2 linked regions of the Thiorhodovibrio winogradskyi genome follow. The protein of the gene in region 1 binds, or shares a complex with, the protein of each later gene. Links are inferred from orthologs where the notes say so. Each region holds a gene or a part of one and is shown in the gene's direction. Other genes may lie near its edges.

Region 1 (4,507 bases):
ATGGTCGAAGTTAAATACCTGCGACAGAATCTTAAAGGCAAAGCGGGTGGAAATGCCGGACATGCCTTCGTCGACGCCAGCATAGTCGCGATATTCCTGCACCGATTTGGCCTTGGGGTCGGTGTCTTTCAGATTCTCGCCATCGTAAACCCGCATTTTGGAGAAGATGCTGGAATTCTCAGGCTCTTTCATGCGCGTCAGCACCGAGAACCGCGACATCATCTCGAGCGTTCCCGGCGCGCAGGGGGCTTGATTGAGCGAGCTGCTGTGCAGTAGCTTTTGGTAAATCTGCTTTTCCTCGGTCACCCGCAGGCAATAGGGCACTTTCACAATATATACGCGGTCGAGAAAGGCCTCGTTATTTTTGTTATTGCGGAAGCTTTGCCATTCCGATTCATTGCTGTGCGCGAGAATGATCCCCTGGAAGGGCAAGGCGGACAGCCCCTCGGTTGGGTTGTAATTGCCTTCTTGGGTCGCCGTTAGCAGCGGATGCAGCACTTTAATGGGTGCCTTGAACATCTCGACGAATTCCATCAGCCCCTGATTGGCTCGACAGAGCGCGCCAGAATAGGCGTAGGCGTCGGCATCGTTCTGCGCGAAATGCTCCAGTTTGCGGATGTCCACCTTGCCAACCAGGGAGGAAATGTCCTGGTTGTTCTCATCGCCGGGTTCGGTCTTGGCGATGGCCACCTGCTCGAGAATCGAGGGAAAGAGCTTAACCACCTTGAACCGGGTAATATCGCCGTTGTACTCCTGCAGGCGCTTGACCGCCCAAGGCGACATGATGGTGCGCAGATAGCGTGTCGGGATGCCGTAGTCTTCCTCGAGAATGGGTCCGTCTTCTTCCGGCGAAAACAGGCTGAGCGGCGATTCGAAGACAGGGGAGCCTTTGATAGCATAAAAAGGCACCTGTTCCATCAACTCTTTGAGTTTCTCGGCCAGGGAAGATTTGCCGCCGCCCACCGGGCCGAGCAGATAGAGAATCTGCTTGCGCTCTTCGAGTCCCTGGGCCGCGTGTTTTAGATAGGATACCAGTTGCTCAATGGACTCTTCCATGCCATAAAAGTCACGGAACGCCGGGTAGCGGCGAATCACCTTGTTCTGAAAAATGCGGCTCAGGCGCAAATCATCATGGGTGTCAACCAGTTCCGGCTCGCCGATGGCGCTTAACAGCCGCTCGGGCGCCCCGGCATAGGCGAGCGGATCGCGCTGGCACAACTCGAGATACTCATTCAGGGCCATTTCCTCTTCACGCGAGGACTCATACCTGGCACGGTAACGCTCGAAAATCGACATCGATGGAACCTCTTGAATCGATCGGCAGTGATCTGACAGTCAGCCGGCATCCGCTGGGATGACCCCACGCGGGGTTCCCGCTCTGGCGCGGCACGGGAATCTTCACGGTCGCTCCGACCCTCGATACCTTTGACTATGAGGGTGGACACATCTTCTCACGAGCCCGCGAAGCGATTATTTTTGACCTCCCGGGACGGGAGGGGGTTCAGCCCTGTCAACTCTGGCGCGGGCGATCGGGGCATGTCCTCGAGCTTAATGGCTTGGTGGTCCGCCTAATAAATCGAGGTATTTCGCCCAGCGAAGGCGCATGGTGCGGTACAGCCCCGGAAAATGAAGCCGCTAGTTCACCTTCAGATTGCCATCTTGGCACAGAATTCCCCGGAAACCACCTGATCTTTCATGGTTTCGGCTCGCTCCGGACGATGAACCCTCGAGATTGACAAAAAGGAAAATTGCTATGTTCGATGTACGGGTACAGCCTGGGGCATTCGATCCCGAGCAGGAGCAGCTCACTTTTCGTGAGCGCCTGCCTGGTATCGGTGCGGTGGTCAGCTTTGTTGGAATCATGAGAGATTCGAGCCATGGGCAGGAGGTGCGAGAAATGATGCTGGAATACTACCCCGGCATGACCGAAAAAGTCTTGCAGCGACTGCTGGATGAGGCACGCGCCCGCTGGTCGCTTGCCGGTGCGCGCGTCATTCATCGAGTCGGCCCCCTGCAGCCCGCCGATGCCATTGTGCTTGTGTTGACTGCCAGCACCCACCGCGGCGATGCTTTTCGTGGCTGCGAGTTTCTTATCGACGCACTCAAAACCCAAGCCCCGTTCTGGAAACGCGAACTCACACCCGAGGGTCCCCGTTGGGTCCAAAACCGCGAGCAGGATGCCTTGGCGGCAGAGCGATGGACATCCTCATGTCAGCCATTGAATTAGAAGACTATTCCAGAATCTGGCCATTCCAAGGCCGCCTCCGCGCAGGGCTAGTGTTACTGGGGTGGCGTTCACTGGGGTGGCAAGCTCCCTTCAAGATGCCTTCCATGCGCATATACGATCCCGACCCTCGTGCTTGGCGCGATAAAGCGCCTCGTCGGCGCGTCGAATCAGATCGTCGAGGCGTGCCAGGGTCGGTTCGCGCGTAGCTAGTCCGATGCTGATCGTCACTGCGAGCGGTTCTCGACCAGCCACCAAAATTCGTACGGCGCGAACTGTGCTGAGTAATCGCTCGGCCACATGGATGGCCTGTGCGTATTCTGTCTCCGGCAGCAAAACGATAAACTCCTCACCGCCAAAACGCCCAAGTCGGTCGCGGTTGCGCAGACACTTGCGCACACTATCCGCAAGGGACTGCAACGCTTGATCACCAATTTGGTGTCCATAGGTATCATTGACTTGTTTGAAATGATCAGCATCAATCAGTAGCAAGGAGAGCGGGCGATGATGTCTGATGGCCAATTGCCAGCTATCCTCGGCGCTTTCCAGAAAGGCGCGCCGATTGAGTGTCCCCGTCAGGCTGTCGGTGGTGGCCAGACGGATGAGTTTGGCTTCGATGTCCTTGCGTTCGCTGATGTCGCGCAATACTCCGACAAACAAGCGTTGTCCGGCCATCTCGGCATGACCCACGGTGATCTCGAGCGGAAAGCGCGTTCCATCGCTTCTTTGCCCTTCGATCTCCCGTCCGCTCATCTTGCGCGTACGATTGGCGGGGACGGAGGATGCGCGCACATAATGGTCATGCTGGCGCGCATCGTTTTCTGGCATGAGTTGATTGACCGAGCCGCCAAGTAACTCTTGTGCTTTGTAACCGAACATGCGTTCTGCCGCAGGATTGAATTCCAGAATTCTGCCTTTCGCGTCGATCACGATCATGCCATCGTGGGTCGTGGCAAGGATGGTGCGCAAACGCCGCTCGCTGAATATGACCTGTTGGCGATTGCTTAAATACGCCCACAGCAGTCCTGCCATGACAGCCGCGAAGATCAGACCCATCCAGGTGGCAAGATTGAGCAAGACAGATTTTGCTTGCCAGCCCGCGACGGGTTTGGCCGCAATTTCCCAAGAGCCGCCAGGAACCATCATCCAGCGGCGCAGGGAATCCGTCGTGAACAGATCGGGATTGCCAAAAAATGGCAGCTTTTGGGTATTTTCCAGCTTGCTTGCCGGAACCTTGCGCAGCGCGAAGCGAATGCCGCGCACTTGCGGTGTCAGTCCAACCGCGGCAAAAAGGCTGTCGAAATCCAGTACCAGACTGATCATCCCCCAGTAGTGGCTGTCGCCAAGAAAGACTGGCGTGCGGCTAATCAATCCTTGACCACCTTGAAAGAGTTCGACAGGGCCGGCAAGAACGGTACAGCGACACTCAATCGCCGCGCGCACCTCCGGCCACTGCTTGGGATGCTCTGGATAATACAGACCTATTGCCGATTCATTCCCGGCAAGGGGATAAACGTGGGAAATCCGGTTGCCAGGTGCAATGCCGACATTGCGCACATGGCGACCCAGTTCGAATAGCGTTTGCAACGCAATTTGAATCTGCTCCTCGTCAATTCTTTGGACCGCTGCGATATGCGCGATTAAGCCATTGACAAGAAACACATTGGCATTAAGCTCCGATTCAAGGCGCACCATGAAATCGGTCAACTCCAGGGAAACCTGTTCGCGCCGATCCTGAGCGAGTCGCTCGCGTTCGAGGTCGATGATGTAATGAAAAAGACCGACCAGCCAGACAAATAGCAGGGCACTTGGAATCAACAAACGCAGTTGCGAACGCATCAGAGGCTAGTTGGCTGTGTTTTGTTGAACCTTGGGTCTAGATCAGGATGGCAGTCACCACTTCATCGGTTTTGGTCACTTAACAGTGCCAAGGCCGAGGTGAAGCTGCCGCGCTGCAAGCATAGTTCGCCGGCAAATTGGGTGTTGTTGGTCAGCAGAACGCCAGGCTGATACCAACCTGGCTCAGGCGTTCTGATTCTTCCTCGAGTTCCAGGCGCGATAGCGGATGCTTGGCAAGCCAGTTGTCGGGGAAGCAGAGTGACAGGGTGGCATTGTCGGCGGTGAGTATTGGGTTGGGTTTGGCGCTTGCCGAGCGGCCGCGATGGATGAGAACAGCGAGGCGCAGTAACACGCAGAGCCGGCGCGCGCAGTCTCTTTTCCCCTCGGGTAGCGAGGCAAAGGCCTCTTTGGGGACTTTTCTCCGATGCGACATGACCAGGGTGG
Region 2 (2,983 bases), 3.1 Mb from region 1 along the record:
ATGCAACTTCGCGCAGCTCATTGAACGCTTCAGCGAGAGCTGAGCGCTAGCAACCAAGCATCGCCACCATGACCACCGTCAACCAGCACAACAGCTGTGACTCCGAAAGCGATAGGACACTCACTGTCGAAGAGGCCATCGCGCGCATACTGGCCCGCGACTTTCCGCCGCTAGCGCTGGAAGCCTTACCGCTGGATCAGGCCCTCGGACGCATGCTTGCACAGTCTGTCATTAGCCCCATCGATCAGCCCAGTTGGGACCACAGCGCCATGGACGGCTATGCGCTGCGCCATGTCGATCTCAGCCGCGACCCGCCCGAGTGGCTCGTCAGCCAGCGCATCCCCGCCGGCAGCCAGCCCGGCCCCCTCCTCCATGGCACAGCCGCGCGCATTTTCACCGGCGCCCCGGTGCCGGATGGCGCGGATACGGTGGTGGTGCAGGAAATCTGCCGCCAGGATGGGGACAGGCTGCATATCGCCCCGAATGAGCACGCAAACCTCGAGGCATTGATCAAGCCCGGTGCCAATATCCGCCAGCGCGGCGAGGACATTCGCGCAGGCGATCATATTCTGGACTCGGGCACCAAACTCGGCCCCCAACATCTGGCGCTCGCGGCGTCAGTCGGTATCGCGGAGTTGCAAGTCTACCGGCGCCTGCGCGTCGCCATTTTGAGCAGTGGCGATGAACTTATCCTGCCCGGCCACCCCTTGCAACCCGGGCAGATCTATAACTCCAACCGCTTCATGCTCGCCGGCCTGCTGCGCGCCCTGGGCTGCGAGGTCATTGACCTGGGCATGATCCCGGACCGCTTCGAGGCGACCCTGCAGGCATTGCGCGAAGCCGCCAACCAAGCCGATCTGGTTATCGCCAGCGGCGGCGTCTCGGTCGGCGAGGAAGACCACGTCCGCCCGGCACTCAAGCAACTTGGCACGCTGGACCTGCCCCGAGTCGCGATGCGCCCCGGCAAGCCGATTGCGATCGGTCGTATTGGTCAGGTCGCCTTTATCGGCAGCCCCGGCAATCCGGTGTCACTTTTCGTCACCTTCGCGCTCTTTGCCCGACCGCTGATCCTCAAACTCCAGGGGAGTCGCCTCGGCATCAGCGACAGCCCACTGTCCCGCCCTTGGCGCGTCAGCGCCGATTTCGCAACCAAAAAGCCGGAAAAACGCAGAGAATACCAGCGTGCCCGGCTGCTACTGGGCGACAACGGCCAGCCCCGGGTCCAGGTCTTTCCAAGCCGTTCCTCGGCCGCCATCACCTCACTCAGTTGGGCCGCTGGCTTGGTGGTGATTCCAGAGCACAGCCAAATCAGTCACGGGGATATGGTCGACTTTCTGCCCTTCAGCGAGTTGCTAACATGATCCGCCTGCTCTATTTTGCCAGCCTGCGCGAGACACTTGGCTGTGAGGGCGAGGACTATCCGCTGCAATCCCCCATCACAACCGCCGAACTGCGCACCCAACTCGCCTCGCGCGGCCAACCCTGGTCCGAGGCGCTCGCCCCCGCGCGGTTAATCCTCGCCGCCGTCAATCAATCCATCGCTGGCACTGATACCATCATTCAGCCTGGCGACGAAGTAGCCTTTTTCCCGCCCGTGACCGGAGGCTAGCCTGGGTTGTCTAAACCAACCGGGTTGGCTGCCCCATCTGGGCATCACCAAGGCGTCTCGGCAACCCAAATACTGGCCAGCAATTCAAAATGTGGGTGTTTCTTCTGGTGTAGATAACCGGGCCAACAACCTGGCGCTGGAAAACGAAATATGGAATTGCTAAATACTGGCTGACCGCTTGACGCGGTCAGCCGCGAACGATGGTAACTAAATCTCTATGTGGTTCGGCGCCACCCCGGAGGATGAGGCTACTGGATCACATTAACACGATACGTTATCGGGCGCTTCTCCTCTAGCAACCCCGCCGCGCATAGCGACCAGAGACAAAGCCACGCCTGCCGCGGAAGTTGATCCGCAACCAGGTACGGTCCTTGACCCAGGCTTGAGCGGCATGACAACTACCACGCCGGAGAACCCCAATCACCGCACAATTCGTTGACGGGCAGGCGCGTACATTCAAATCTGTCGTTGCCCGGAAGGGCACCGCCGCATTGGCTGAACCAGGAAGGATCATCATTGATCCGGCCACCAACAAAAAGACCGCCGCGGAAACTACCAAGAACCTGACTGACCGAGCTTTGGCTTGAGCGAACTGCATGATGATTACCCTCGTCTATGGCTGAAACGGAGCTTTGATATGATCGCGACGCGGGTTCACAGCCGAACGATGCCTGCCGCAGGCCCGACGCCATTTTCGACACCACAGGGGCGCCGTAACGCAAAACGGAGTTTCTGCAAGCCCAGCCAAGCGTCCTTGGCGACTGGCATCCCCCGATTTCCGCAAGGAAAGATTGCTCGACCACGGAGATATTGTCAAGAAACAAGCGCAATCATCCCAAGACTTGCCTCTCGCGGTGGGTGTTCGGCGATGATATACACGAAATGATAAGATTCATCAAAAATTCGATCTGGAAGAGGTGATTCGACACCATACCCGATGCACGCGAAGCAAGCCTGACTCCGAAACCCCCTAGAAGAGGCCAGCAAAACGGAAAGTGAATTTTCACTCTAAAGAATAGCTGGATTGACACATCCAGCAGTGGCGGCGGGAATAAGAAAAAGGCTGGGGGGATTTCTGCGCTTGCCCGAGCCAGATACCCAAGCATGCGATTTTCTGGCGCACCGGCTGACCAAATATTTCGACAACCATGACAAAATCATCGTCGGAGCATACCTCCCGGATACAACGGCCATGCACCGCTTAAGAAAAAGCCGCTAAAGCAAGGGTATGGTCAACTCAACGACCTGTATCCGGAGGTAACGAAAGGACGGCTACATGCATGGAAAACCCAGTGGCTTCTTAGCCCTTCGAAGCGACAACAAAAGCGTCCTTTACATCATTGCCGCGCAAATCTTCGAGCTAAGTTACGATGT

What was found.
Region 2: the proteins of Thiowin_RS04515 (region 1) and moaD are in contact, whole or in part, in a crystal structure (PDB 1FMA), measured with the Escherichia coli proteins. The link is inferred for Thiorhodovibrio winogradskyi from one-to-one orthologs.

What each region holds. Positions count from the first base shown.
Region 1 is NZ_CP121472.1:1,008,888-1,013,394, forward strand. Bases 792-3,490 are described here. They hold Thiowin_RS04515 (molybdenum cofactor biosynthesis protein MoaE), read left to right. Parts: upstream 792-1,753; coding sequence 1,754-2,227; downstream 2,228-3,490. Other genes in these bases: Thiowin_RS04510 (PrkA family serine protein kinase), read right to left, coding at 792-1,296; Thiowin_RS04520 (diguanylate cyclase), read right to left, coding at 2,318-3,490. Outside these bases: more of Thiowin_RS04510, read right to left, coding at 1-791; more of Thiowin_RS04520, read right to left, coding at 3,491-4,063; ppx (exopolyphosphatase), read right to left, coding at 4,215-4,507. UniProt on the Escherichia coli protein: Converts molybdopterin precursor Z to molybdopterin. This requires the incorporation of two sulfur atoms into precursor Z to generate a dithiolene group. The sulfur is provided by MoaD.
Region 2 is NZ_CP121472.1:4,089,607-4,092,589, forward strand. It holds moaD (molybdopterin converting factor subunit 1), read left to right. Parts: upstream 1-1,357; coding sequence 1,358-1,609; downstream 1,610-2,983. Other genes in the region: moaB (molybdenum cofactor biosynthesis protein B), read left to right, coding at 1-43; Thiowin_RS18645 (molybdopterin molybdotransferase MoeA), read left to right, coding at 69-1,361; Thiowin_RS25435 (SH3 domain-containing protein), read right to left, coding at 1,902-2,207; Thiowin_RS18655 (B12-binding domain-containing radical SAM protein), read right to left, coding at 2,975-2,983. UniProt on the Escherichia coli protein: Involved in sulfur transfer in the conversion of molybdopterin precursor Z to molybdopterin.